2 regions of the Peribacillus sp. NPDC097197 genome follow, and region 2 is predicted to be linked to the other one. Evidence: riboswitches for the same ligand, from Rfam matches in the RefSeq annotation. Region 2 holds a riboswitch; the other holds the start of a gene.
The links. Region 2 has a riboswitch for thiamine pyrophosphate ahead of tenA (thiaminase II). Riboswitches for the same ligand answer to the same signal wherever they lie in the genome.
Positions count from the first base shown of each region.

Region 1: linked by a shared signal. The riboswitch ahead of thiT (energy-coupled thiamine transporter ThiT) and the one ahead of tenA (thiaminase II) in region 2 are both predicted to bind thiamine pyrophosphate.

Region 1 covers NZ_JBNNST010000008.1:13,485-28,872, reverse strand. Annotated here, with positions in the region: gene ACQKL6_RS12095 (cation diffusion facilitator family transporter) at 1-774, opposite strand, end outside; TPP riboswitch at 1,025-1,127, shown strand; gene thiT (energy-coupled thiamine transporter ThiT) at 1,226-1,807, shown strand; gene ACQKL6_RS12085 (universal stress protein) at 1,860-2,384, opposite strand; gene ACQKL6_RS12080 (transglycosylase domain-containing protein) at 2,675-4,651, shown strand; gene ACQKL6_RS12075 (hypothetical protein) at 4,833-5,138, opposite strand; gene iadA (beta-aspartyl-peptidase) at 5,315-6,490, shown strand; gene ACQKL6_RS12065 (MFS transporter) at 6,569-7,834, shown strand; gene ACQKL6_RS12060 (kinase) at 7,972-8,469, shown strand; gene ACQKL6_RS12055 (carboxymuconolactone decarboxylase family protein) at 8,617-9,015, opposite strand; gene ACQKL6_RS12050 (Lrp/AsnC family transcriptional regulator) at 9,134-9,562, shown strand; gene sigY (RNA polymerase sigma factor SigY) at 9,651-10,217, shown strand; gene ACQKL6_RS12040 (YxlC family protein) at 10,171-10,518, shown strand; gene ACQKL6_RS12035 (sigma-Y antisigma factor component) at 10,511-10,729, shown strand; gene ACQKL6_RS12030 (YbjQ family protein) at 10,710-11,024, shown strand; gene ACQKL6_RS12025 (glutathione peroxidase) at 11,127-11,669, shown strand; gene ACQKL6_RS12020 (catalase family peroxidase) at 11,855-12,784, shown strand; gene ACQKL6_RS12015 (ABC1 kinase family protein) at 12,864-14,534, opposite strand; gene ACQKL6_RS12010 (phasin family protein) at 14,550-14,852, opposite strand; gene ACQKL6_RS12005 (hypothetical protein) at 15,095-15,301, opposite strand.
Region 2 covers NZ_JBNNST010000006.1:170,386-185,773, forward strand. Annotated here, with positions in the region: gene ACQKL6_RS10330 (MFS transporter) at 1-978, shown strand, start outside; gene thiE (thiamine phosphate synthase) at 1,017-1,652, opposite strand; gene thiM (hydroxyethylthiazole kinase) at 1,633-2,448, opposite strand; gene thiD (bifunctional hydroxymethylpyrimidine kinase/phosphomethylpyrimidine kinase) at 2,445-3,251, opposite strand; gene thiW (energy coupling factor transporter S component ThiW) at 3,220-3,753, opposite strand; gene tenA (thiaminase II) at 3,754-4,443, opposite strand; TPP riboswitch at 4,549-4,641, opposite strand; TPP riboswitch at 4,710-4,815, opposite strand; SAM riboswitch class I at 5,127-5,230, shown strand; gene ACQKL6_RS10360 (Fur-regulated basic protein FbpA) at 5,329-5,592, shown strand; gene ACQKL6_RS10365 (aspartyl-phosphate phosphatase Spo0E family protein) at 5,819-5,995, shown strand; gene ACQKL6_RS10370 (GNAT family N-acetyltransferase) at 6,051-6,557, opposite strand; gene ACQKL6_RS10375 (GDSL-type esterase/lipase family protein) at 6,722-7,420, shown strand; gene ACQKL6_RS10380 (ABC transporter ATP-binding protein) at 7,496-9,313, opposite strand; gene ACQKL6_RS10385 (DinB family protein) at 9,498-9,995, shown strand; gene ACQKL6_RS10390 (acyl-CoA thioesterase) at 10,161-10,703, shown strand; gene ACQKL6_RS10395 (Bax inhibitor-1/YccA family protein) at 10,734-11,369, opposite strand; gene ACQKL6_RS10400 (ABC transporter ATP-binding protein) at 11,855-12,880, shown strand; gene ACQKL6_RS10405 (ABC transporter ATP-binding protein) at 12,858-13,784, shown strand; gene opp4B (oligopeptide ABC transporter permease) at 13,799-14,767, shown strand; gene ACQKL6_RS10415 (ABC transporter permease) at 14,791-15,388, shown strand, end outside.

The DNA.
Region 1 (15,388 bases), on a different contig from region 2:
TTGGATGACGGTCAAGAGCGGATTGACATGCACGGTTGTTTCAACCAGAATTTCATTCCCATGCATCCGAGCTTTAATTTCACTCATGTCTTTCACCCCATCCGTCAACAGGATGGTTTGACCTATTTGTTGGAGATGCTGTTCATCGAAACCGTCGGTCAAGGAAAGTGAAGCGTCGTGGAAAATATCCCAAGCCGTTTTGCAGATCATCAGACCTACCACTAAAGCCGCAACCGCATCCAACCAGTCTATGCCGATTGTGGTACCGATAATACCTATAAAAGCACCGATACTGACAAGAGCATCAGAACGGTTGTCCTGTGCGACAGCATGGATGGAGGCGCTGTTTATTTTTTTGCTTAAAGCCAAGTTGTAACGATATACCCCGTACATGAAGATGGCGGAGAATAAAGCGACATAAGCTGTGAACATATTTGGTACAACTGTCGCGTCCTGCGAAAAGAATGATTCGATGGCGCTGTATATGACCTGTAATCCGACGGTGATCATAATGAAGGCGGCAACCAAAGAAGCTACGGTTTCAGCTCTCAGATGACCGTATGAATGATTATTATCAGGTGGTCGCCTTGATATTTTTAAGCCTATTAATACAGCGACAGAGGCAATGATATCGGTCGTGTTGTTTAAACCATCTGCCCAAAGTCCTTTCGAGTCTCCAAAGTAACCAAACGTTAATTTGAGGGCCGACAAGAATATGTATGCGGCTATACTGATATAGGCGCCCTTTTCAGCAGAAATTGAATGTTTATCCATGTCTTTTCCCCCTCGTGCAAAATAACCTTTATAAAGATATCAAATTGAACCCTAGTGAGTCTATAGAAAAATTGTCGTCTTTATCCATCTAACTTGGCATATGGCATGTGTATTGAGGCCATGTAAAGAAGTTGGCTGGATGAAAAAATATAACCAGTAATAGGGAAAAATGCTCGTGGATATAATCGTGTTATTTACTTGTCAATTAGAGAAACTAGTAGTATATTCTAACCGAGGAACAAAAATTAAATACTTCCACAAGGGGAGCCAAGATGGCTGAGAGTGAACGGTTGAGTTCAGACCCTATGAACCTGTTAGTTAGTACTAGCGTAGGGATGTGGTTTTGGATAGCAATACTGGGCATCCATTACCGCCCTGGTGTTGCTTTTTTGCATGCCGAAAAAGCGACACGGGACTCATGGGCACTTTTGCACGTGGAGAAGGGTGAGAGATGATGAAACATAAAACATTATTCATGACAGAGGTCGCGATTTTTTCTGCATTGGCATTACTGCTGGATATAGTCTCCGGTTTTGTCTTTGCAAGGATATGGCCACAGGGGGGATCGATTTCCATTGCCATGGTACCGATATTCTTAATGGCCTATCGTTGGGGAATCAAGGGCGGAATGGCCACCGGTTTACTATTGGGGCTTTTGCAGATTGCCACTGGTTTGGCATTTCTGGCAACGCCGCTTCAAGGATTTATCGAATATTTCCTTGCTTTTACCGCCGTGGGATTATCCGGGTTGTTCATGAATAAATTTGTGAATAACCGTAAAGGGGGAAAACGGTTAAGAGGGGATATATATGCGGTTTGTGGCATGTTTGTGGGGAGCTTCCTGAGGTTTCTTTGCCATTTTACAGCAGGTATCGTTTTCTTTGGGGAATATGCGCCAGACGGGCAACCAGTCGTCCTCTATTCCTTGATTTACAATGGGACATATATGCTGTTTAGTTTTATTTTATCAGCAATCGTGGTAATGGTGCTCTATTCGGCTGCTTCGAATGTCTTGTTGAAGAAAGCCATCTAAAGACAGACCTTTTAAAAGGGCCGGCTCGATTATGAGCCGGCCCTTTTCTCCATTATTTTGCAATAAATACCGAGCATGGTGCCTGCTTGGCTATGGAACTGCTGGTGCTTCCGAGGAAGAACTTTTCCAGGCCGCTTTTTGCACTGTTGCCGACGATGATTAAATCGGTGTTCGTCCGCTTTGCATAGTCACATATGCTATCCGTGGCATTTCCCTCTAAAATCTCGATATTTCCATTAACCTGGCATTCACTGAGCAACCTCATCATATTGCTTTCAGCCATCCTCACATTGTTTTCATGAACGGTGGGAGTATCGTTCATGTGCATTTGACTTTGTTGTTCTACTTCTGTTACGGGATGCGTTTGTGAAGGGTCGACATAAAATCCTGCTGCCGGTACGAACCCAGGAGCGGATGCACTCTCGATGATGCGGCTTTCACCTTTTGGATTCAGAACTTGAACAATGGTCAATTCAGCTTCCGGAAAGGCCTTTACTAATGAAGCTCCATATTCCACTGCGCGGTTGCTCTCTTCATTTCCATCATAAGCGGCGACGATACGTTTTAATTGTTTCATCTAAGATTATCTCTCCCCATAATTTGTCATTATAGGTTATATACCCGTTTTTATTGGTTTCATGCCTTTTTCAGGTGTATATTGATTTATAAATGTGGGTAAAGGGTATGGAAAAAGAAAAGACTAGGCATGAAAGGGAGAAATATTGTAGGCACTTTGTATGGAAAAGGATAAGGGGAAAAATGTTGTGGAATTTGTTTTCCCTTTTAGCCATTGCAAGAGTTTTCTTTCATAAAAAGGGCAAAATGTTTTTAATGGAGCATGTCGCATCTGGGAAAATGGGGGTACAAATGAGAGCGTTATTGAAAATAGGTCTTATAATTATATCAATCATTGTTGTAGTGGGAGCCGGTTTGTTCATATATTTTAAACAAACTGTGGATATAAGCAATCTCCAGGATCAACTTCAGCAACCGACCAAGATTTATGACGAGGATGGGAACTTAGCCAGTACCGTCACGGCTAATAAATCGGAAGGCGTCGCGATAGAGGAGATCCCGGAACATCTCATTCAAGCGGTCGTATCCATTGAGGATCACCGTTTTTATGAACATCATGGCATAGATTATCAAGCGATCATGCGTGCGATGGTGAAAAATGTCAAGGCGAAAAGCGTTGTTGAAGGCGGGAGTACACTTACCCAACAACTTGTAAAAATCACCATGCTTGAATCAGATCGGACCTTGAAAAGAAAGATAGAAGAGTTTTTCATCGCTCAAGAATTGGAACGTACGTATACAAAGGATGAAATTTTGGAAATGTATGTGAATCAAGTTTATTTTGGACATGGAGCATGGGGACTCAAAAAGGCAGCGAACATATATTTTTCAAAAGATGTTTCTGAGTTAACCGTCGCCGAAGGGGCTTTGCTTGCTGGGGTCATTAACTTGCCTTCCAAGCTTGATCCGTACAAAAATCCAGAAGGGGCGGTTAAACGACGGGATTTGGTACTGTCTAGAATGACCGAACACGGATATTTGACCGAAGAGGAAGCGGCTTCTGCCAAAAAGGATGAAGTATCACTACAGTTAGGTGAAGATACAGATCCTTTAAAAGGGAAGTATCCTTATTATATAGACCATGTCCTATCTGAAGCCTCCACCATGTATGGATTGGAGCTCCAGCAATTACTCACTAGGGGCTATAGAATATATACCACATTAGATCAACCGATGCAGCAGGCTGCCGAATCAGTCTATAGCCAGGATGCCAATTTCCCTTCTGGGACAAGCAATGACATATTGGTGCAAAGTGGGACGGTCCTTCTTCATCCTAAAACAGGCGGCATTAAGGCACTTGTTGGGGGGAGGGGCGAGCATCAATTCATGGGATATAATCGGGCGACGCAACTGAAAAGATCTCCTGGTTCGTCGATTAAACCGCTCGCTGTTTATACACCGGCAATTGAAGAAGGATATGAAATGACCGACTCTTTAAAAGACGAGAAGATGGAGTTCGGGAATTATGAACCATCGAATTTGAGCGGCACTTATAAAGGGGAGGTCCCAATGTATGAAGCCGTGATGAATTCCTTGAATGTGCCAACCGTTTGGCTCCTGAATGAAATTGGAATCGACAAGGGGCTGGATGCGCTCAAACGGTTTGGGATTCCTTATGACAAAAAAAATGACCGAAATCTATCGATAGCCTTAGGCGGGATGGATAAAGGGGTGTCCCCACTCCAAATGGCAGGAGCTTATGCGGCGTTTGCAAATGAAGGAAAGCGAAACGAAGCGCATGCCATTATAAAAATAGAAGACACGGATGGGAAAGAAATAGCAGCCTGGAAGGAAAAGAAGACAAAGGTGGCTTCGAAGGATGTCGTTGATAAGATGAATGCGATGCTTCTTGGGACAGTTAACTATGGAACGGCTAAAAATGCCGCGGTCTCTGGCTATGAAATCGCAGGAAAGACAGGATCCACACAGGTCCCAATCGAAGGCATATCAGGTGTGAAGGATCAATGGTTCGTGGGTTACACCCCTTCTTTAGTAGGAGCTGTATGGGCTGGCTACGATAAAACGGATAAAGAACATTATTTAACCACTAACAGCAGCCAGGGAAGTACACTCATCTTTCAAAAGATCATGGCTCAGGCCTTACAGAACGAAACGGCTGAATCATTTCATGCAGAAGACATCGGACCATTGATAGCGGAACAGCAGGAAAAGGATGAAGAAGAGGAAAGGAAGCAATATTGGATTGATAAGGGGAATGAAATCAAGGAGGGCCTTGGTAAGTGGAAAACATGGGATTTTCCTTGGTGATGATTGGGGATATATCCATATTCCCAGTAAATAGAAAAAAAGCTGTCATGATTGACAGCTTTTTTTTCCCTCATTAAAAGATGAAATTTACAACTAAACCGATTACGACGATAGCCCCGATAATCATTAAAATGGTTCTCATATCTATACACCTCATTTATATGTAATTTTTTTTCGTATATTAAATCCCAACGGTTTGGTTGGAGTGAAATCCTATTTTTTCATCATTTTCTTTACAAATGGCCTGAACCTTTTCCAGCATTGCATGTACATTTTGTCCTTCTAGGATCACTTTCATATCCACACACTCTTGTAGAATGAGAACGAATGATACAAATGTTGAAAGTTTTGTGGCATCGACCATTTTATGATTGCAGATAAAGTAGATGTTTCCTTTGAATTCTTTTGTCACTTGGTATAAGTTCATGATTTGACGCATGGATAATCGTGTATTTGTTTTAATATCAGCAGAAATTACTTTGTTCATGGTTGTTTACTCCTTTAATTTTTATATAATTAAATGTTTGTGCCGTAATACTTATAAGATAGAAAAACTAAGTTAAGTTCTTTTGAATTCATGTAATTGGGTTATGGTGTATATTTACCCGCGTATATCGTTTTGAAACCTATTAGAATATTTAAACTTGGAGGGAGTTTGGCCCTATGCTGACACTGATAAAGAATGGTGAGGTTTATACGCCGGAATACATAGGTAAGAAAGACGTTTTGTTGGTCGGAAAACAAATTGGCTTCATTGAGGATAAAATCGACGTCCCTGCCAATTTCGTTGAAATGCAAGTGATTGACGCGAACGGTCGAATCATTGTACCAGGTTTTATCGATGCACATGTTCATATCATCGGTGGCGGCGGTGAAGGGGGATTCAAAACAAGAACGCCCGAAATTCAGTTGACCGATGCGACGCTAGCCGGTATCACGACATTAGTCGGGGTCATTGGCACGGATGGAACGACAAGGACGATGCCGGACTTGCTTGCTAAAGCGAGGGCCCTAGAAGAAGAAGGGATTAGTTGCTTCGTTCAAACAGGTTCGTACCAAGTCCCGGTGAAGACCCTAATGGACAAAATTGAAGATGATTTAATCTTAGTGGATAAAATCATTGGAGTTGGTGAAATTGCCATTGCCGATCACCGTTCTTCACAGCCAACCGTGGCAGAGCTTGCAAAACTTGCGTCGCAGGCCAGGAATGGAGGACTTTTGTCCGGGAAAGCCGGTATCGTTAATATACATGTCGGGGATAGCCTGGATCATGTACAGGTAATCGAGGAAGTCGTCAGGACGACGGAAATACCGATTACACAGTTCTACCCTACACATATGAACCGGAACCCGCATTTGTTTGAGGCCGGGATACAATTTGCCAAAAAAGGCGGGTACATCGATTTCACGACAAGTACCATTCAAAAATTCTTGGATGAAGGGGAAGTAAAAGCAAGCACGGCAATAAGGAGAGCCCTCGACGAAGGTGTTGATATCCGCAACATCACGCTTACATCAGATGGACAGGCTAGCCTTCCGGAATTTGATGGCAACGGAAATATATCCGGACTGAGTATGGGGACCTGCATGTCGCTGTATGAATCGGTTGTCGATGCGATTATCGATGATGGAGTTTCGATAGAGGATTCCATCCGTGTGGTCACGGAAAATCCCGCGAATATTTTGAAGCTAACTAATAAAGGACGGGTGGAAACGGAAAGGGACGCAGATATACTGATTTTGAAAAAAGAGACCTTTGAAATAGATACCGTCATCGCAATGGGTCAGATTATGGTCAGTGAGGGCAAAGCGATGGTGAAAGGCACATTTGAAAAATAATTCATTGATTTCTCTTTCTTGAATTGGAATTTTTGGGTAAAATTAACCAGAAAGTCGGATGAAGGGGGATAGAAAGAGATCATAAAACTTTTTAACAATCAAAATTATACGAAATTATTTTTAGCGAACGTAACATCACAAATGGGCGGGACCATCGGCATGACTGCATTTATGTTTTATTTACTGGACCGCTTCACCAATCAGCCGATTTATGCGACGGTTACGGAATTAATGTATTCTTTGCCTACCCTTGCTGTTTTCTTACTGGTGGGGGTTTTTGCTGATAGATTGGACAGGCAAAAGATTGCTTTGTATTGTGATTGGATTTGCGCAGGGTTGTCTGTTTTATTCTTGCTTTCGTTAGAGCTACATCTTCTCATGGTATCGTTTGCCGTCATTTTTCTGAGAAGTGCCGTCAGGAATTTCTTTGTGCCAGCGGAGTCAGCGTTGATTCAAGGCATTTTGCCTAAAGAGGATTATACGATGGCGGCTGGTTTAAATCAGATGGTATCGAGTCTGTTCATGCTTTTCGGAAACGGAATCGGCATTTTTATCTATTGGTCAGTCGGCATTGAGGGAGCCATTATCTTCGATGTGATCGGATTTATAATCAGTGGTTTCTTGATCCGTTCCTGTCGGATTTCAAAAGAAGTCAGACAGCCGAATGGAGTTTACAATTTGAAGGAACTGAGTGTAACAGGCGTTTGGGCAGATTTTAAAATTGGCTGGCAATATATATGGCAGTATAAGCTATTGTTCACGTTAATCAGCGGTTTTCTAGTATTTGGGATTGTGAATGGTGGATTTTCCGTGATGCAGGTTTTTATCTTGAAGTACAAACTTGAACCTGTTGATTATGAAAAGTATGCAGTCATCTTTGGTGTCATTTTCGGGACTGGAGTATTGCTGGGAAGCATCTTAGCTTCGGTACTGGCCAAAAAAATGAAGCTTCATCATATGATGGTCGTAGGCTTGCTGATATCGGGAGTGGGCACGGTGGCCAGTGGCCTTGTCGAAACAACCCTGCAATATATGATTGGATTAGCCATCGTGGCTCTATCGCTTCCCATACTTAATGTGTCCCTTGGCGGGTGGCTGCCAAGCCTCGTTGCTCCCGAAATGATGGGGAGGGTCCAAGGATGGATCAACCCCTTGGTGATGTTATCGCAATCAATCACGTTATTCTTGATAGCCGTTGGATTCCCCACCTACATAGCAGTAGAAACGTTATATTGGGTAGTGGGAGGGTGTCTGATCTTCGTAGGCTTCCTATATATGGCCATTATACCGAAGTTCATCCATGAAAAGGCGCCAGAAGCTACAAGGATTAAGCGAAGTAATTAAGCAAGTAAGGAATGGAACAAGGAACTTCTTGTTCCATTTACCTTTTCTAAACGGTACAGGTTCAGCCTCAATCTGAGAAAATGTCTTGCTAACAATCAGGGTTTATATAAAGAGCGCAAGGTTATGGGGGGGAGACCATGAAATCGAAGCTAATCATCATACGAGGGAACTCTGGCAGTGGAAAAACAACGATAGCAAAGAGCCTTCAAAATCAGTTAGGAATAGGTACCCTATTGGTTTCTCAGGATACAGTTCGCCGGGACATGTTGAATGTTCGTGATAGAGAAGGCAACCTTTCAATTGATTTGATCCGACAAATTACGGAATACGGAAAAGGAAAATGTGAATATGTCATTTTGGAAGGAATCTTACATAAAGATCTTTATGGTGATATGCTACATCACTTAATACGGTTCTATAACGAAAAGGTTTTAATTTGTTATTTTGATTTATCCTTTGAAGAAACCGTCAAACGTCACAACTCTCGTTCAAAAAAGATGGAGTTTGGAGAAGAGTCTTTACGTGCTTGGTGGAAGCCGAATGATTATCTAGGTATCAAAAATGAAATGATATGGACTAACGAAACGTCACAGGATGATGTATTGAATCAGGTTTTTGATCATTTAGAAGATTGATTGATATAACGAGAATGAGTATAAAAGCAGAGTGAATTCAATCTGCTTTAATGTTTGTATAGAGAAGCGGTGTTTACCTTCTTACACTATATTCATCACATGTACGAATCCACTGCAAGTCCTAGAAATTGTAACTGAATGCAGACGTTATTTTAGTCCCATCATGGCCCCGAAGTATTGTTGTGCAGTGGAAAAACAAATGAAGGCTATTAATTCTGATATTTCTTCGTCGCTGAATACTTCCTTTAATACTACAAAAAAACGTTCTTCTGTTTTCTCGCGTTGCACTAAAAATACCTCTGCAAAGGCGATTGCGTAGCTTTCTTTTATATCGGCCGGTTCCATTGGAATGCCTTTGGCCTGACAGTACGCACAGCCATTTCCATAGGCTAGAATTCTTCTGACATTTTCCTTCAATTGCTTTGTAAGCACTCCATCAGCAGAAATGGTTTCTGAGAGGTCATTCCAATTATGCGCAATTCCTTCGTTATGAAACAATTGCTGAAATGGACTTGTTCCAAATTGTGAACTTTTAATTCTTGGCATCGATATCTCCCCTTTGAGATAATCATAATCTAGAAGAAATGAAAAATTAATCGCACATGAAAAGTGATAGGGACAAAAAAATACTAGATGAATGGAAAATAAGGAGAATAGTATTCATATGAAATTAGACGATAAAGACCGCAGCATTTTAGCCGTACTGAAGAATGATAGCAGGGTTTCCATGAGAGAATTGGCAAAGAAAGTGGAGATGTCAGCACCCGCCGTTACAGAACGTGTCCGGCAAATGGAGTCTTTTGGTATCATCAAGGGTTATGGAGCCGAGATTGATTATAAAAAAATGGGCTTTCCGATAGAATGCATGATTGAAGCGACGGTGAAAAATGGGGAATATGACCGATTCAGAAAGTTTATCTTGGGTCAAGAAAATGTGGAATTTTGCTATCGAATCGCGGGAAAGGCTTGTTTCATGCTCAAAATTCGCTGTGAAAGCCTTCAAAGAGTGGAAGAATTCATTAATCTCGCCATTCCTTTTGCATCGACGGTGACGCATGTAATTCTTTCTGAAGTAGAGAGACTTTCTGAATGAAAAATTTTTTTACAAGTCAGTGAACGAATTCATTTCCTTAACCGTCATATAAGTAACAAGCTAAGGATCAGGGAGCAGGTGATGATAGATGGAAGAACGGGAGCTGATTAAAGCGGCGAAAAAGGGGGATGATCAGGCGTTAGCCTCACTATTTCAAAACACGTATCCTTTTCTGCTAAAATACTTGCTTAAATTGACTTATGATTTACAAACTTCAGAAGATGTAGCTCAGGAAACCTTTTCTAAGGCCATCGAGAATCTTTCAAGGTACAAAGGGACTTCCAAGTTTTCCACATGGCTGATTTCCATTGCGACTCGGGTTTACTTGGATCAGAAGCGGAAGGAGAAGCGGGAAGAGTCCTGGTTAAGGCAAGAACAATCGGTCAGAAAGCTCAAATGGGAGACGCAGGCCAACAATCAAGCATGGGATGATGTAATGGAAGCATTGGGGAATGTAGAGGATGATCTGCGAATTCCAATCATCTTGAAGCATTATTACGGATTTTCTTACGAAGAGATTGCGAAAATCATCAAGATACCAGAAGGTACCGTGAAGTCACGTGTCCATATTGGATTAAAGAAGATTAGAAAGGAGTTGGTCAGTAACGATGAAAAAGAACCATCCGGTTTATCAAAACCACTCAGACAAGAGTGATCAAGAGACGGTTAGTCAAATCAAGAAAAGCTTGGAGGAATTTGACGATACGATTTCCATCGATGTCCCACAAGTATCTTTTTTTGAGCAAACCATTAAACGAAAGCGTCAAAAAGCCAGAAGGGAATGGCGGAAAGAAGTGCTTATGTTTCTAGTGACGGCTGCTCTCATTCTCTGCTTCTTGTTTCTATCTTTATTTCATCAACCTGAAGTATTTCTCACATTACAAGTGTTGAGCGTGATTTTCATCGGCATATATACGTTTTATGTAAAAAGGAAGGTGGAAAGCAGTCATGGATAGAATGCAGATGTATGTATTGATTATGTGTGGGCTTATCTTGTTGGCCCAAAGCATATATTTATTCACCGATGCAAAGAAGAATGGTTTCAATCATTGGTTATGGGGCATTCTTGGTTTGATTCAAGCACCGGTTCCGCTAATTTTTTATTTAATCGTAAAAAAAATAAGAAAACGGGAAGAGGATGAGCTCAATGATTATCGTGACTACTAATGAAGTGCCGGGTAAAGAAATAAAGGAACTGAAGGGACTCGTTAAAGGGAACTCGGTCCAATCAAAGCATATCGGGAAAGATATTATGGCGGGTTTGCGGACCATTGTCGGTGGGGAAATTTCTGAGTATACGGAAATGATGAAGGAAGCTAGGCAAAAGGCCATTGGCAGAATGGTGGATGACGCTAAGGAAAAAGGTGCGAATGCCATCGTTGCGATGCGTCTTGAAACATCCGCTATCATGCAGAATGCTTGTGAAATCATTGCCTATGGAACTGCCGTATATGTTGAATGAAGATTTTTATGAGCAATTAGTCATAGGTATTTAAGCTTATTTCTTTTGTTCCTTCTATTCCTATCGTATAATTCTAGATAGAAATATAAGGGGGAATGAAGAGTGGGGATTTATGAATTTTCTGCAGAGCGAATCAATGGACAGGAAGTTTCTTTAGAGAAGTATAAAGGTGAGGTCCTTATCGTCGTCAATACGGCAAGTAAATGTGGGTTTACCCCGCAATACGAGGATTTACAAAAGCTTTATGACCGATATAAAGATAAAGGATTGAACATTCTTGGTTTTCCTTGTAACCAGTTTGGAGAACAGGAACCAGGCCAAAACCAAGAAGTGGAAACATTTTGTCAGTTGAATTACGGCGTGAATTTCCCACTATTCAGTAAAGTGGATGTCAGGGGAAGTCAGGCACATCCATTATTTCACTATTTAACAATGAATGCGCCATTTACCGGTCTTGTCGACAAGCCAGGCGGAAGAATGCTGCATGCAAAATTGCAAGCGGAGCATCCAGAGTTTTTGATAGATGATTCAATTAAGTGGAACTTCACGAAGTTCCTTATCGACCGCGAAGGAAATGTCGTGAAGCGTTTTGAATCGGTAGAAGCCCCATTTGATATGGAACAGGATATTGAAGCCCTTTTATAAAACCCTTATGGAAAAACGGCAGCGCTTGGATTCTTTCAGGCGTTTTTGTCGTTTTCACGTTAAAAATATCTGCATATGGAAATAAAGAGAAGGACGATGTGTTATCCTGCGTTTTATATGGAATAGACAATCGAGATTGAGGGTACTGGTAAAAGATAACTTTAGCGGAAAGAAGGGTGATGAACGTGGAAAATGAAAAGGCAAAACCCGAATTAGCTAATCAGGCGGTGGATGCCATTGAAAAAGTCGTGGGTACGTTTCCGGGGAATCGTCGAGCTCATGCGAGGGGGAATTACTATGAGGGCGTGTTTACCCCAAATGGTCAAGCCGCATTGTTAACTGACGCACCACATCTTCAGAATCAGGCAGTTAAGGCCACCATCCGATTCTCCAATAGTTCCCCGAACCCCAATCATACGGATGCCCATTCTCCCGTAAAAGGGATGGCTGTCAAGTTCCATTTGCCTGATGGGGAGGAAACAGATCTTATTGCCGTGACGATTCCTTTGTTCTTCGCGAAAAAACCAGAAGCGTTTGTTGAGATTCTTGAGTTTGTCAAATCGGCCAAAGATGGTTTCCCGAATTTGAAAGAACTCGCAACGATTGCGATGAAATACCCTGAAAGCAAAGCGGGTCTACAGATGATTAAAGAAATGCGTTCCCCTGCCAGTTATACAATGGCACGATACTTTTCCATACACGCCTATTATTTCGTGAATGAAAATGGGAAGCGCCAGGCCATCAAATATCAGTGGGAGCCGGATGCCGGGTTAAGTATGCTGGAAAAGGATGAATTGGCCAAGCTTCCACCAGATTTCTTGACTGGAGACATGGAGGAAAGGCTGAAACGAGGACCAGCCAGCTTTAATTTAAACATACAAATCGGTAAGGAAAATGCCCCGACTGATGATCCTACCGTCGTGTGGCCGGAAGATAGTCAAATCATTACGGTTGGGAAGTTATCCATCACAGGTAAATTGGACTCGCAGAATGAGGCAATCCGGTTCGATCCAACGAATGTGACGGATGGGATTGAGTGTTCGGAAGATCCCATCTTGAATTTCCGTCATAGCGCCTATGCCGTTTCTTATGACCGACGCACACATAACCAGTGATTGGGCAGGCGAATTTGTGAATGTCCATGAAAAAAAGAGAAAATGCCAAGAAGGAATTTTCTCTTTTTTCATGATGAAACTACATTCTCCCCGATCTAAAGATGGTATAGATCATCAATAAGAACATGAGGGTTGCGACGACAAACCCGATTTCGATGGCCGGTATATTCCAAAGGATGTTTGCTTGGCCGGCAATGGCAGAGCCGACGATTAGACCGACCATGATGATGCTAAAGGCCAACAGGATTATACTGAAGGACAGCCGATTCGAGATTTGATCAAGTTTATGTAAGAAAACCTGGAGTTCGGGGATGTTGATGTCCAACCGTAACTTTCCTTTTTTGATGATATCTGAAACGTCCCTTATATCCTTAGGAAGCTCGGAAATTGCTTCTGCGGATTCAATAAATTGATTCCATGTTTTCTTTGCCAGGTTCTTAGGATGGAAACGCTCTTTCAATAGCCTTTCACCAAAAGGTTCTGCGGCTTTCATGATACTGAAGTTCGGGTCCAATTCTTCGACGATGGCTTCCATGGTGAGCAAAGCCTTACCAAGCATCGTGAATTCGGGTGGAATCATGACCTTGTGTTCATTGGCCACGGAAAACAGATCATTGACTGCACCACCCAAGCTTATCTGGCTCAAGGGGATGTCATAATATTTATTCCGCAATTCATCAATATCATATCGTAACGAAGACATATCCGTTTCGTCCGTGAGAAGTCCCATATTGGAAAGGGTATTGATCAATCCAGTGGTGCTTCCTCGCTTTAGATTTATGACAAGGGAAGCAAACTGATACTTCATCTCTTCCTCAAGACGGCCGACCATACCGAAATCCATCAGAGACACTACATTCCCAGGTAAGATGACGATATTCCCTGGATGAGGGTCACCGTGATAAAAACCATCAATCAAAATCTGCTGAAGAATGGAATTGGCTAATCTATCCGCGATTATCCTGCGATCATATCCTTCTTCATCAAGCTGTTTGTAATGATTGATCTTGATGCCTTTGATGAAGTCCATCGTCAGGACCTTTTTGGTTGAATAATCCCAGTGGATCTTCGGTATCTTGATACCTTGATTGTCGATGAATTGCTTGGCTATCCTTTCTCCGTTCCGCCCTTCTGAATTATAATCGAGTTCAGCTCGCAGGGACTTAGCGAACTCATCAATCATTTTTCTGATTTGATATCGCCTTGCCCAAGGTATCCGGGCTTCCATAAGCCTGGTCAAATCATCGAGGATCTCCAAATCCGTTTCCACGTTTGGCAAAATGTCGGGTCGTTGGACCTTGATGGCGACCACTTCCTGTGAGTGAAGCCGAGCAACGTGGACCTGACCGATTGAAGCGGTCGCAAGAGGGGTTTCTTGAAATTCAAGAAAAAGGCTTTCCAACGAATCCCCCAATTCAGCTTCAATAATCTGGCGTGCTTTTTCAAAAGGGAAAGGTGTGACCTGATCCTGGAGCTTCTCTAGCTCGCGGACAATTTCTTCCGGTACAATGTCACGTCTGGTACTGGCAATCTGACCAAGCTTGATGAAAGTCGGGCCTAAACTTTGTAATATCTTATGTAGCCGTTCCCCGATCGACCGCAGGTTCAGGTTTTCTTCGGGTGCGACTTTCGATGTGGATTTTCCATCAGATAATCCCAATCGATAGATGAAATAACCCATGCCGTTTTTTAAAAAGGCATTCGTGATTTCCTGATACCGATGTGCATGTTTCAATCGCTTGCCAAACATTCATTTTCCTCCAGATCAAGGTTGTATGGATTGGTTTTTTTGTTCTAAAGCAGCTATCCGGCGCTCTAATGCCTGAACTTCTTCTCTTGTGGCCAAATTGAGGCCATTCAAAGCCTGGTTGACTTTCACTTTGACTGAATCATCGATTTGCTTTTGGGCCTGTTCTCCTTTTTCTACCCACTGTTTAATAAGGTCCTTTGATTCTTCTTTACTGATATCGCCTTTTTTTACCAGGGTATCCACCGTTTTCTCAATCTGCTCTTTCGTTGCTGCAGCAGCACCTATGCCTAAGGAAAATATGTTTTTTATTAAGTCCATGTTTACATTCCTCCAATATAAAGTTTTTTACACCTTAAACTCCAAGAGTAAACCATGCTTTTCTTCTATCATACATGAATCATGAACACTACTAAAATATTATGGGTCAGAGTATTCGAAATGATGGGAAGAATGTGTCTACAAGGTGAAAGGTGAACATGCACTAAAGATTTGTTAGAAACCGACTTGATACGGAGAACCATTCAATATGAAAGCCACTGACAAGATAAGTAGAATGAATGTCATTTTTTACGGTAGAGGTATTGCCATTCGGTTCCGAGCTCCCGGTTAAGCAGTCGTTCCATTTGTTCGAGTTCGTTTCTGCCAACAGGCTCATCGGCAGGTGTCCACTGAATGGTGTAAACAAAATAGTACTCTCTTATTTTTCTGAAGATGACGGGGGAGTTGGGGTATTGGTCAAAAATCGCTTTGATATTGTATCGTCTCATGTAGGACCATTTAACAAGCTGCATGTCGATTCCACCCTTTTCTGCTAGATGATATCTGTGGCCGAAAAGCCTGCCGGCCACAGACTG
Region 2 (15,388 bases):
AAGAATGTCTTTATCATAACCTTATTATTATTTTCGATTGCGAGCGGTCTGTCTGCAGCCGTCAGTACGCTTAGTTTATTCCTGATTTTGCGTTTCTTGATAGGGATGGGGCTCGGGGGAGAGCTACCCGTTGCTTCAACACTCGTTTCTGAAAGCGTCGAGGCAAGTAAAAGGGGACGTGTTGTGGTACTCCTTGAAAGTTTCTGGGCGGTCGGCTGGTTGTTGGCGGCGCTCATCTCTTATTTCATCATTCCTGTATACGGATGGCGTGTGGCTTTGTTATTAAGTGCGGTTCCGGCATTATATGCTCTATATCTACGTTTGAAATTACCCGATTCTCCTAAATATACGGAGCTTGAAAAGAAACAGAGACCGTCTGTGCTGAACAACATGAAAATGGTCTGGCAAAAAGGGCACGCACGTCAGACACTTGTTTTATGGATTCTTTGGTTTTGTGTGGTCTTTTCCTATTACGGCATGTTTTTATGGTTACCAAGTGTCATGGTCATGAAGGGCTTCAGCATGATTCAGAGTTTTGAATATGTATTGATCATGACGTTAGCCCAATTGCCTGGTTATTTCTCTGCTGCGTGGTTGATAGAGAAGATGGGGCGTAAGTTCGTATTGATTACATATTTAATAGGAACGGCAGGTAGTGCATTTTTCTTTGGCTCCGCTGAAGGCTTATCACTCTTGATCGTATCCGGCATGTTCCTATCGTTTTTCAACTTAGGTGCATGGGGGGCGCTTTATGCGTATACACCTGAACAGTATCCAACCGTCATTCGTGGAACCGGGACGGGGTTAGCAGCTGGAGTCGGACGCGTCGGGGGCATTTTGGGGCCGTTGCTTGTCGGGTATCTAGTTGCTGGAGATACAGCGATATCGACCATCTTCACGATTTTTACAATCGCAATTTTAATTGGTGCTGTTGCTGTGGCATTTGGAAAAGAAACGAAGAATACCATTCTTTCATAAAGGAAGGAGGATGACTCGAAATGAGCATCCTCCTTCTATTAATTAGTGAATCTTTTTATAGTGTATGAAAGGAGTGTAGCCACGTCCATTGGATTTTTTGCCTGTGTAATGGCAGAGACGACCGCAGCACCGGCAATTCCACTTTTAGAAAGCCTGTTGATATTATCCGCTGTAATCCCACCGATCGCAACGGCAGGAATCGAGGTACTGTGACAAATTCTCTCCAGTTCCCCTTTTTTCAAAGCAGTTGCGTCTTGTTTCGTTTTTGTCGGGAATACAGAGCCAACACCAATATAGTCAGCGCCATTGTTTTCAGCTTCAAGGGCCTCCTCCAAGGTAGAGACGGATACTCCAATGATCATATTGTCAGGAACAAGGGTCTTGATGATGGGAAGAGGAAGGTCATCCTGCCCAACATGAATTCCATCCGCTCCTACAGCAAGCGCAATATCCACGCGGTCATTAATGATTAACGGAATCGAAAGTTCATCAAGGACCCCTTTTAATAGAGAAGCTTTTTGATAAAAAGTAAGGGAAGATGCCTGCTTTTCTCTAAGTTGGACGGCCGTAACTCCGCCTGAAACCGCCTCGGTGATGATAGTGGTCATGTCCTCGACGGCTAATGATTCTTCCGTGACTAAATAAAGGCTCAAATCAAATGGCACTTTCTTCATGCATTTTCACCTCGTATTTCCATATGGAATCATTCATTCCTGAGATGGCATCGATAATCCGTGTCCGGTATGTCCCTGTGCCATCATTTTTTTCAAGGGTTCTGGCAGCAAGCTCACCAGAGATGCTCATGGTTGAAATTCCTGCGATAGCAGCTGAATAGTAATCCTCCGTAATTCCGCAGAAGACCCCAATCAAGGCCGTCGACATACAGCCGGTGCCGGTCACCTTTGTTAAAAGAGGGCTTCCATTATCGATGATGGACGTACGTGAAGAGTCACTAACGGCATCCTTGGCTCCACTCACGACGACAACACTCTTCAGTTTTCTAGCAGCACGTAGGGATAGTTCTGCATTGCTCATGGAAAGGGGTCCTGAATCGACCCCTCGCGTGACGATATCGCCTCCCATTAGCCGATGGACTTCACTTGCATTGCCGCGAATAATCTGGACAGTGATTGAATCGAGCAGTTCCATCGCTTTCTCTGTTCGGTAAGGGGTGGAACCGACGCCCACAGGATCTAAAATTACGGGTATATGGCAATCGTTCGCTGTTTTCCCGGCAATCGCCATCGCCTCCAAGGGAACATCATCCAGTGTACCTAAGTTAATCACCAGTGCTTGTGCCAGTTTGACCATGTCCGCCACTTCTTTTGGATTGGAAGTCATAACGGGAGAACCACCAATTGCCAGGGTAGCATTGGCACAATCATTTGCAGTAACAAAGTTGGTGATTTGGTGGACGAGTGGTTGTTTCTTTCTCACTCTGCCAAATAAGTCTGCAACGGATGTATTCATGTGAAATCACTCCGTTCCTTTTTATAAAATTGATGGAAATGGTGAACGGGTCCGTGTCCCTTACCGAGTTCTAAGCTATTTCGTATCGCTTCTGAAATATAGATTTTCGCTTGTTCAATGGACGTCGCTAAAGGAAGTCCATTAGCAAGATTAGATGCAATGGCAGAGGAAAGGGTACAGCCAGTTCCATGCGTATTTTTCGTATGAATGCGTTCACCCTTGATCCAAGAGAACTCCTTGCCATCATAAAAGAGATCATTTGGATTTCCTGCTGCATGTCCTCCTTTCAGTAAAACAGCCTTCGGACCCAGTTCCAGAATAGCGGTACATGCCTTATAAAAGTCCTGCTTCGTCCGGATCGGGAATCCGGTAAGGACCTCTGCTTCCGGTATATTCGGCGTGACAAGTGTAGCAAGTGGAAGTAAATCGATTTTTAACGACGAAACGGCCCTCTCATCTAACAGATGGTGTCCACTTTTGGAAATCATGACAGGATCAAGGACGACGATAGCCGGTTTAAATAATTTTATTGAATGGGCGACGGTTTCGACCGTCTCCTTTGATCCAAGCATCCCTATTTTTACTGCGTCGACACGAATGTCTTCAAATACGGCCGCAATTTGATCGGTGATCACAGGGAGATCGATGGGCTGTACAGATCGAACTTCCAAGGTATTCTGTGCCGTAACGGCGGTGATAACAGACATGCCATAAACCCGATGGGCCGAAAATGTTTTTAAATCAGCTTGGATGCCGGCTCCGCCCCCAGAGTCAGATCCGGCGATCGTTAGTGCCCTTTTCATAAAAAAACCCCTTCATATAATGATTTTTTAAGAGAACTTTCAATAAAAGAAAGCCTATAATTGCGCCCGTTAAAGAACTAAGAAGAAAAGCTGGCAGAAAACCAAAAAGTGCCGCTTTTTTTCCCAATAATAAAAGCGCGATCGGATAACAGGCGATGGATCCGAGAATGCCTGTCCCCACTATTTCTCCCAAGCAGGCGTGTCCCATCCTTCTTGTTTTTTGGTAGAGGAAGGCCGCCAGCAGGGCACCAACCATGCTTCCCGGAAATGCAAAAATTGAACCTGTACCTGTCATGTTCCTGATAAGGGATACTAAAAAGGCCTGGGTCACAGCAAAAAGCGGCCCCAACATAACGGCTGTCATGACGTTGGTTACATGTTGAATAGGAAACACCTTCGCAAAACCAACAGGGATGTAAACGAATGAGCTAGTCAGGGTAGTGATGGCCGTGAACAAGCTAGTCAACGTCATTTTCCGTAACAAGTTACCAGTATCTAGCATTTAAAGAGGCCAATCCTGTTCGTTGTGAACCATGTCCCAAAATAAATATTCATATCGGGAGGTCATTAAAAAGTGTTTCTCTAATCTTTTCAATTCCCCCTCAGGCATATCTTCCGTCAGTTCGTCTAACAGCTTGGCCAACCATTTGTGCGCATCTGCGAATTCGGGGGATGCATACGATTGAATCCAAGCGATATAACGATTTGTTTCTAGTGCTGGACCATTTTGTTCTTTTAATAACGAGCCAATTTCATAGTAATCCCAGGCACAAGGAAGTAAGCAGGCAATAAGGTCGGCTAAAGTTCCATGATGGGCAGCATTGAGCATATAACCTGTATAGGCAAGGGTAATCGGAGTTGGTTCGGTATTTTCCAATTCCTCAGAACTAATTCCGAACTCCTTGCAGTAGCTCCTATGCAAATCCATTTCTACCTGTAGAGTCTCATTTAAAATACTCGCAAATTTGGTCATGATCTCAAGGTTAGTGGCCTTGATGGTCCCTAAGGCAAAAAGCTTGGCATAATCCATAAGATAGATATAGTCCTGCTTTAAGTAATAGGCGAATTTCTTTTCTGATAGTGTCCCGTCTCCAATTGCTTGAACGAAAGGATGAGTATGATTCTTTTTCCAAATTTCTTTTGAACGTTCGTGAAGTCTAGCACTGAAAGTTTTCATTTGGGTTTTCGCCATGATTTTTCCCCCTTATAATTCATTCACATACAAAGGAGGGGAGTGTCCAAAAATGAAGAACAGCCGCTTTCATATAGAAAGCGGCTGTTCTAGGAATGTACGAATCCCTTTTTCAACCTGCTTTCCTCCGCTGGTATGACCAGATCAGGTACAAAGGGTTTGATTCTCAGCCTATTAATGGCTCCCCTAGCAGTTTATTATTCAATTAAACGAAAACCCCGTTCCTGAAAACGGAACGGGGCAGATGGATGAAGTCAAATATACGACGACGATATCATCCACTTTCCTCCGCCGGCATCACCCGGATCAGGTTCAAAGGGTCCGGAACATCATTCCATCTCAGTCTTTTAGAAGACTCCCCTAGTGGTATTTCGTATGTGATTATTGTCATCATATCAGATAAAAAGGAAAATGCAACCTTTGAATCCAATAGAATTTTATGAGTATCTTGTGGCGTGAAAGGGGTAGTAGGATAAAATCCCCATTGGCAAATGGAGCATACCTAACCCACGGTCAATTGGAGGAAAATATAGTTATTAGCAAAATAGGGATATGGTCTTACCTTGTGCTAAAAGGGCACACGGAAAAATAATATAAAAATTAAAAATTAAAAATTATTTGAATGCAATTGACTTATCCTTGCAAGTGGGATAAAATCATGTCAAAATCATTTATATTCTGTATTCTTATCCAGAGAGGTGGAGGGACTTGGCCCTATGAAACCTCGGCAACAGACCCATCGGGGAACTGTGCTTCTTCCAACAAGCAATCGCTTGGAAGATAAGAAGAGACGAACGGACCTCTGTCGACCTCTTCTTGGATTAGAAGGGGTTTTTATTTTTGTCAAATAGGGTTTAAGAATCCCGTACAACAGGTATATATATTTTGGCTTTAGCAAAGCCTATAAGATTAGGGGCATTATATGTGGAAAATATGAATAAAAGGAAAGGGGCCATTCATATGGCAGAGTTTTTCGAGAAAAAAGAACAGAGGAGAGCATTGTTGATAGAAGAACTATTATCAAATGGTGTATACAAAACCTCTGATGAAAAGCATCTCTATGATGCTCCATTAAAAGCTCTTGAAGATGAATATAAGATTGTTATAGATAAATCAGGTAATGAGTCACCTCCAGAGTGCATGACTTAGTTAACCTATAGTGAACAATCAAAGAGAAAAAGCATTTGCTGTGTAAAGGCAAATGCTTTTTCTCTTTGAACTGACATAAAAAGTACAAAATAGAAAAATATAATGGGTATTTTGTCACATTTCACTAGTGAAATAACATATTTAAAACATGTAAAATGATTGATTTCGCCTAGTGCTTTGGTTATGATAAAAATGTAAAATAATTGAAAAATAGGAAGTGATTATATTGAAGCCTCCTCATATAACAACAGTTGAAAAAATTGAAGAAAAACGAAAAGAAATGATTATGTTAGCAAAAAATTATGGTTTGACAAGCAGGATGACCATTCAAGCAAGTCAAGAGTTGGATTCTTTATTGAATGCGGTCACACATATAAAATTCCTGGGAGTTTGTCGCGAATAATCAGTACATCCCACTAGACCATTCAAATCCAGGCAATCGCCTTTTGCAATGGAAGTCATGTAGTGACACGTTTACCAAGAATGACCAAATCGCGTTCCACTCCATCGAGTTCTGCTATTTTCGGTAAATGCGCCCATTTTTCAAAACCAAATTTTGAAAAAAGCTTAATACTTGGTGCATTGTGTGCGAAAATAAATCCAAGAAGTGTCTTAATCCCTATCTTCGGACTCACCTCTATAGCCTTTTGGATTGAAAGTTGTCCAATTCCTTTCCCACGGAACTCCTCATCTATATAGATGCTAATTTCAGCGGTAAAATCATATGCGGGTCTACCATAAAAAGATTGAAAACTCATCCACCCAGCTGTTTTTCCATCATGTATGATCATATATAATGGCCGTTTGAGAATATGATGTTCCTCAAACCATTTGAGCCGTGATTCTACTGTAACTGGTTCTGTATCCGCAGTGACCATCCTCGAAGGTACTGTAGAATTGTAAATTTCAATAATTTTAGGCAAATCCTCAAATATTGCTTCCCTGAATTCTATAAACTCCTTCATCATTAAGCTCCAATCCATTTATTATGGCATTCCAATCACCTGAGTACAGGTGCATCATGCAATTTAAGTTTTTTATTAGATTATTCGAATGTTAGGCTTGTCCTCTTTTTGGGTATTTAAAAATAAAATACTTCCTAGTGAATACAAAAGGAGAAGCAAAACAAATGAAGAAAATCGTTGGCTTATTTTTTATTGTACTTGTTATTTGTTTAGTTGCCTATGCGTTTCAGGCAGTAGATGCGAAAAACGATCAAAGAGTCATGGCATTTGGAGATTCTTTGACTTACGGAAAGGGCGATAAAGAAGGGGAAGGATATATTGATGACTTGAAACATAAAACGAATGATTCCGATTCAGAAAAAGTCCAATTCTGGAATTATGGTATTAAAGGTCAGGAAACGGACGGTGTCATTAAACAGCTCGAAGATCTTGAGATTAACACAAAATTGGATAAGGCTGACACATTTATCGTCTATATCGGAATCAATGATTTAATTAACAGTAATGGTGGAAACTTAAAAAAAATCAATGATCAAAAGATAAATGATGAAAAGAAAGAGTATGTACAACATTTAGATAAAATTCTTTCTGAGCTTCTAAAGAAAAATAATAAAGCTGATATCTTGGTGATAGGGTTATATAACCCCAATAAAGACGACTTGAAATTAGAAAACCATATTAGTGATTATAATCATTCGATTCAAAAGATGGTGGACAAGGATAGTAGACTAAAGTATATCCCTACAAACGATTTATTCGAAAACAAAGATAAAAAAGCATACTTCAGTGATGAAATTCATCCAAATGAAGAAGGCTATCAGCTTATAACCAATCGAATCTTAGATAAATATGATTTTAAATAAGAACGATAAAAGGGCATGGAAACTTGATTTCCATGCCCTTTTAGGTTTATTTATCGGGGGCGGATTTCTGGTTGGTTATGTTTCTGATGGTGCCTCCGCCTGTGGAAACTGTAAGTCATGGAGCTGCCGATAGCGACCATTATTTAGTAGCAGTTGTTCGTGCGTTCCATTTTCTTGAATTACCCCTTTTTCAAGAACGACAATTTGATCTGCCTTTTGAACGGTTGATAACCGATGGGCAATGACGATTGAAGTCCGGTTCTCTAATAGGTTGGATAACGCTTCCTGAATCAGATGTTCGGATTCCGTATCGAGCGATGCCGTCGCCTCATCGAGAATGATGATTTGGGGATTCTTCAAAAGGGCCCTGGCGATGGCAATCCGTTGCTTTTGGCCACCAGAAAGTTTGACCCCACGTTCTCCGATTTGTGAGTCATATCCTTTTGGGAACGTCTTGATGAAATCATGAGCATATGCCGCCTTAGCCACTTCGATAATTTCCTCGTCCGTTGCGTCGAGTTTACCATAGGTTATATTATCGCGGATGGTCCCGGTAAACAAAATAATGTCTTGCGAAACAACCCCCATTTGGTTCCGTAAAGATTTGAGGGTGAGATCACGAATATCATGGCCATCCATTTTTATTGTCCCTTGTTGGGGGTCATAGAAACGAATTAAAAGGCTGGTAATCGTTGATTTCCCTGCCCCGGATGAGCCGACAAGAGCGGTTACCTGTCCTGCTTTTATCATCAGGTTAAGATTTCGGAGTACTGGTACCCCCTCGACATAAGCGAAATCAATTCCTTGAAATTCGATTTGTTTCGTGATTTTGGGAACATTAATTGCTGTCTTTTTGTCCTGGATTCCAGGTTGTGTCTCCATTATTTCGGTGATCCGTTCAAAAGCTGCAGCCGATTGTTGCACGATACTGATTACACGGCTGAAATTACGGATTGGACTTTGCAGAAGCCTGAGATAAGCCAGGAATGCCACGATTAATCCAATCGTAAATTCTCCCTGCATCACTTGCCAGGCACCAAATACAATCACGGCGATCAGACCTAAATTATTCATTAAATCTATGAGCGGGCCAAACATGGACCTCAGTCGAACTGATTTGATGTTTGCTACCGTATTCTCATGATTTCGGTCCGCGAATCGTTTTGATTCAAATTCTTCATTTGTGAAGGATTGGATGAGCCGTATGCCGGAAAGGGAATCCTGCAGCTGATTGCTGACATCGCCGGCCGAACTTTGCACGCTTCTGAATGAGAGGCGGATTCGTTTACCAAATACACGTGTCAGATAGAACATGAACGGAAAGGTAATGAGAAGGACCACGGTCAGTTTCCAATTGATGAACAGCATATAGATTGCGATGGCAAAGAAGGTGACCGTATCTGTAATAACTTGTAGCATGCTTGATGAGATGAGTTGTTGAAGCAGGTTCACATCATTCGTGAGCCGGGACATTAAGTCACCCGTTCTATTTTTATCAAAAAATTTCATATCCAATTTTTGAATATGGTCATACATTTCATTTCGTAAATTCATGATCGCTTTTTGCCCCACTTTAGATACGATATAGCCGTTCACATAATTAAGCAAAGCTAACAATATGGCCGCAAAGAGGATACCTATGCCTACCCAAATCAATGAGTCATATTCTTTCCCAGGTATGACATCATCAATCGTATATTGCGTAAGTTGTGGGATGGAAAACTCAAGCATGGAAATGAAAATCATTATGCATATGATCATACTTGAAAATTTCCATCTGGATGGGATACGATTGAATATTTGTTTCAACATTGACCGAATGCTTCCTTTTGATGGTGCAGCTGTCAGGGTGCTACGGCCCTTGTGGCTGAAAGGGATATGTCCCCCGCTCATATTTAATCACTCCTATGGTAAATTGAAAGTTGTCTTTAAAAGCAAAAAAACCTTTATGAATATCATAGAGGTTTTAAAAAAATAGACAACTTTTGAGCGGTTTTTCTTTAATAAAGAACCTTATATTTTACAACTTATCCCTTCGGTGGAATAATTATAAAAAAGTGAATAAGGAGCTGGTAGAGTGGAAGAAAACACAAAAATCAGGGAAGAACTTCTCCAGGCAGTGAACGGGTTATCGGATGAACAGGTAAATGCACATCCCGAAGATGGACGTTGGAGCATCATTCAGGTATTGGAGCATCTATTTCTAATGGAGAGGGCGGTAACAAAAGGAATTGCCGATACACTGGCAAGTGGCGAGAGCAATCGAGTAGATGATAAACCGATCCAGTATACATTAAATCGTGACGTAAAAGTGGACGCGCCTCCATTTGTCATTCCGTCAGAGAAGTTCCAAACATTAGCTGAAGTAAAAGCTAAGCTCGCCTCTTCACGTAAGGCATTGGAAAAGGTAATCTCCCAAGCGAAGGAGAATGACTTGGAAGAGAAGTCATTCCCACACCCCTTGTTTAAAGATTTAAGTTTGAAGCAGTGGATTCCGTTTGTCGGTTTGCATGAGAAACGGCATTTATTGCAAATTGAAGAGTTGAAGGCCAAACTAAAAAAACTCAGCCAATAGGTGAGTTTTTTATATATATGTATTGATTTAGGAAAGACTATATAAGCAGTACTTACCTATTGAGAGATGAGAAAAATGTGGGTAATAATCATGATTATTGCTTTAACGCGCAAAATTCGTTAAAGTGAACTAGTGAGAAAATGGACATAAAGGAGTGCAGTCACCATGGAAGAAATAAAACATTGCTCGGACTCTTTGGTTATAAAAACGAGTCTAGTTCTACCACCTGATACAAATAATATCGGTACAATGTTTGGTGGGAAATTAATGGCTTACATTGATGACGTTGCGGCCATTTCTGCCATGCGCCATGCTAGAAGTAATGTCGTTACGGCATCGACCGATTCTGTCGATTTCCTGCATCCCATTCATGAAGGAAATGCAGTATGCCTAGAAAGCTTCGTTACGTATACGGGTAGGACATCTATGGAAATTATCGTAAAAGTGGTTGCCGAGGACTTACTTACTGGAGAACGGAATCTATGCGTTATTTCCTTTTTGACCTTTGTTGCCATCGATGAGAACGGAAAACCTGTTCCAGTTCCCCGCTTGGTTCCGGAGACTGAAATGGAGAAGAACTTGAATGAATCTGCCAAACACCGGGCAGACGTTAGGAAAAAAAGAAGAGATGATACACAATTCATCGCAAGCACATTTGGTGTGAAATTGCCTTGGACTGAAAAATCAGAACCAGGGTTATATAAATAAGTACGAAAAAACGGGCATTTGCCCGTTTTTTTAATCATTGCTTGATAATATACCGAAAAAGCGAAGGATGTTTATAAACAGGTTGATGAAATCAAGGTACAGATTCAATGCCATGAGCGGGACTTCTTCTGCCGTTACCCCATAGTGCTTCATGCGGTTGAAATCATATAGAACATATCCGCTGAAGACAAGAATGCCAATAAAGGAAAAAACAAGCATTGCCGTGGAACTTAACGGTGAGAATATATTAAAGATACTGATGGCGATTAGCGCTAGCAAGGCAGCAAAGAGGATTCCACTTAGAAAAGAAAGATCTCTCTTAGTGGTTGTTGCATATAGAGCTAACCCCCCAAAGACGACGGTTGTCGTCACTCCAGCCAAAATCACGACGTTAGCGCCTGCCAAAGCGAGATAGTGAGCGATGATGGGATAGGTGGTCATTCCCGATATGAAAGTAAATGCATAAAGAAATGTATATCCAATTGCTTTTTTCCTTCTCAAGATAAAGGCTCCAATCAGCATGGCGATTTCCAAAATCGCCAAGGGAAGAAATAAGGCCGGGGGTATAAATATTCCAGCAGCCATTCCTAAAACGGAAATCGCGAGTGATAGAGCAAATGTGCGCATAACAGAGGGCATATACGCATTAACGGTATGTGAATACATTCGGTCAACCTCCATATAATTATTATTACCCATTCTTACGAAAGATAAGGGGAAAGGTTTCACTTTATTACCCAAACCCTGCTAGAAAAAGCTACGCACCGTCCATTCATAAGGTGAGTATTATCAGAATATAAATTTTCTGAAATATCAAAATATTTAGATTGGTTGGTTGAGTGGAACTAATACATAAAAAATTTCAGTTTGAAGATAAGATAATTATTCATTATTTTTAAATACAAAAAAAATCTTCATTCTTTGTGATGAGCATAAGCTATTAGAATCCTTATCCGAGTAAATAAAAAGAAATAAAGTTAATTTTTAGAAATAAAATTATAGGAAAAAATTATTCCTCAAGTTATAATATATTAAAAAAATGTTATAATTTGATATAAATATATTGAATTAATATTAAAAATTGATTACACTTTTATTTAATTATCAGAAAATTTTTATTTTATCGGTAAAACAGTTTAGGGGGGATCAGGTTGGAAAAGACAATATTACGAATAGAGAACCTCACTACGTCATTTCGTATTAAGAATAAATATCACGCAGCGGTGGACGATGTCTCGTTCACGGTGAATGAAAATGAAATTGTAGCCGTGGTTGGTGAGTCAGGTTGTGGTAAGAGTGCACTGGCCCTCTCTATCATCCAATTACATAATATGCAAAGAACGAAATCTGAAGGTGTTATAAATTATAAGGGTCAGAATCTACTTGACCTTAATGAGTCACAAATGAATAAAGTTCGAGGTAAGGAATTGGGGATGATATTCCAAGAACCTCTGACGGCATTGAATCCCCTAATGACAGTCGGAAAACAGATTGAGGAAAATCTTGATTATCATACGAATCTATCAACCAATGAAAAAAAGAAAAGAACAATTGAACTGCTAACCCAGGTTGGCATCCCTTATCCGGAAAGGACCTACAAGCAGTTCCCTCATGAACTTTCAGGTGGCATGCGCCAAAGGGCCATGATATCGATCGCGATAGCTTGTAATCCTGCCTTGGTCATTGCGGATGAACCAACGACGGCTCTAGATGTGACGATCCAAGCTCAAATCCTGGATTTGTTGAAGGAAATACAGAGTAAGACAAAAATGGGAATCATCTTGATTACTCATGACTTAAGCGTAGTGGCAGAAGTTGCTGATCGGATTGTCGTGATGTATGCCGGACAAGTGGTCGAGACTGGAAGTGTTAAAGATATATTCAAAAAACCACTGCATCCTTATACACGATCTTTGCTAAATTCCATCCCTTCGGCTACCACTGAAAAAAAACGTTTGCACGTTATAGAAGGAATCGTGCCCTCCATAGCGAAAATGGATAGGAATGGGTGCCGATTCCAAGAACGGATTCCTTGGATCCCCAAACAGGCCCACGAGGAGTCACCTGTCCTGCATGAAGTTGGTCAAGGTCATTATGTTAGGTGCACGTGTTATAAGGATTTTTATTTTCAATCTGAAGGAGAGGCAAAGCCTTATGACATTACTCAAGGTAGATAATTTAAAAGTGCATTTCCCTATAAGGGGCGGTTTTTTTCGTAGAGTAGTAGATCATGTCAGAGCTGTCGATGGTGTGTCATTCGAATTGCAGCAAGGTGAGACCTACGGTTTGGTTGGAGAATCAGGAAGTGGGAAGTCAACGACGGGTAAAGCTGTGGTCAAGCTGAATGAAGTGACATCGGGAAAAATCATGTTCGAAGGCAGGGATTTAGCTTCGTTGAGCAGAAAAGAAATCAAGCCATTCCGAAAAGATATCCAAATGATTTTTCAAGATCCATATTCTTCTTTAAATCCTAAAAAGCGGGTTCTCGATATCATTGCCGAGCCGTTAAGGAATTTTGAAAAGTTGTCGCCTGGAGAAGAAAAGAAAATTGTTCAGGACTTCTTGGATAAAGTCGGTCTAAGTCCCGAATCCATTTATAAGTATCCACATGAGTTTTCAGGCGGCCAGCGTCAGCGTATAGGAATTGCGAGATCTTTGACGTTAAAGCCAAAACTGATCATTGCCGATGAACCTGTGTCTGCGCTGGATGTATCGGTCCAAGCACAGGTATTGAACTTCCTTCAAGATTTACAGGAGGAGTTTAACTTGACCTATTTATTTGTCGGCCATGATCTCGGGGTAATCAGGCATATGTGTGACAGGATGGGCGTGATGTATCGCGGAAGAATCGTAGAAGAGGGCACAAGCCAGGAAATCTATGAAAACCCTCAGCACATCTATACCAAACGTTTGATAGCAGCCATTCCGGACCTAGAACCGGAAGTGCGTGAGCAAAAAATACTACTCAGAAAGAAATTGACAGCGGAGTATGAAACGTCTTATTCCCAATACTTTGATGAAAACGGACGGGCCTACGATTTAAAGCCAGTTTCGTCCACTCATAGAGTCGCAATACAATAAGGAGGTGGAAAGTAATGTGGAAATTTATCCTTAGGCGCCTATTAGTCATGATTCCGCAGCTCTTTCTGTTGAGCATCATCGTTTTCATGATGGCAAAAGCCATGCCAGGTGATGCCTTGTCAGGTCAGGAAATAAGCAACCCAAGGGCGGATCCGGCTGAGCTTGAAAGAATCAGGGATGACATGGGCTTGAATGACCCTTGGTACCAACAATATGTAAGATGGGCATCAAATGCTGTCCAAGGGGACTTCGGAGTGTCTTATACGCACAAAATACCAGTTATGGATGTCATTGAAAACAGGCTTTGGAATACGGTTTTTCTTGCAATCGTCACTCTTATCTTTACATATTTGCTAGCTATTCCACTCGGCATAGTTAGCGGTAGATATAATGATACGTGGATGGACAAAGGAGTTACCGGTTACAGTTATCTAGGTTTTGGTACACCAATTTTCATATTTGCTCTTATTATGCTATTTGTTTTCGGGTTCGGTCTAAATTGGTTCCCATCTGGTGGAAGCGTCGATTCCAAATTGGATTCAGGGACGTTCGCTTATGTGGTCAGTAAGATTAACCATTTGATCCTGCCAGCTTTAAGTACGGCTTTAATTGCAACGACAAGTACCATTCAATATTTGCGAAATGAAATCATAGATAATAAGATTAAGGATTTCGTAAGGACCGCTCGATCGAAAGGTGTTCCGGAATCGAAAGTATACTCACGACATATCTTGAGAAATTCATTCCTACCGATTGCTGCATTCTTAGGATATGAAATCACTGGTTTAATCGGTGGCTCTGTCATAATCGAGACCATTTTCAGTTATCCAGGATTAGGCCAGCTATTCCTTAGCTCTGTAAGCCTAAGGGACTTCAGTGTCGTGACGGCCATTGTCATGATGACAGGATTCGCCACTTTGCTTGGCACTCTTCTTTCTGACATCATACTTAGCGCGGTGGATCCGCGTATACGGATAGAATAGGAAGTGGGGTGAGTCTAATGGAAATGAAAGTTGAAACTGGAAATAACATACAAGTTCAAGAAGTGAGTCCTTCGGGAATGAAAATCATTTGGCAGGAAATTAAGAAAGATAAAATGGCAATGGGCTCATTGATTCTACTGGCAGCCATCTTGCTTTTCGTTTATGGTGCATCTTTCTTCATGGATGCCAAGGAAATCGCTAAAGTCGATTTCTTATCCATCTATATGGAGCCATCTTCGGACTATTGGCTTGGAACTGACTATGGTGGACGGGATGTATTTGGACAACTCATCATCGGTACAAGGAATTCATTCACGATTAGTTTATTTATTACTTTATTCACGGCTATCATCGGATTGACTTTTGGGCTTCTTGCTGGTTATTTTGGCGGTGCTACCGATAATGTAATCATGCGTATTATAGATTTTGTCATTGCGCTGCCACAGTTAATGTTCATCATTGTTTTCGTTACGATTGTGCCTACTTTTAATGTCCCGGTTTTCATTTTGATCATGACGCTGTTTTTATGGACCGGTAAGGCAAGGCTCATTCGTTCGAAGGTATTATCTGAGCGGGAATTGGATTATGTTCATGCGTCACAAACACTTGGTACTCCACATT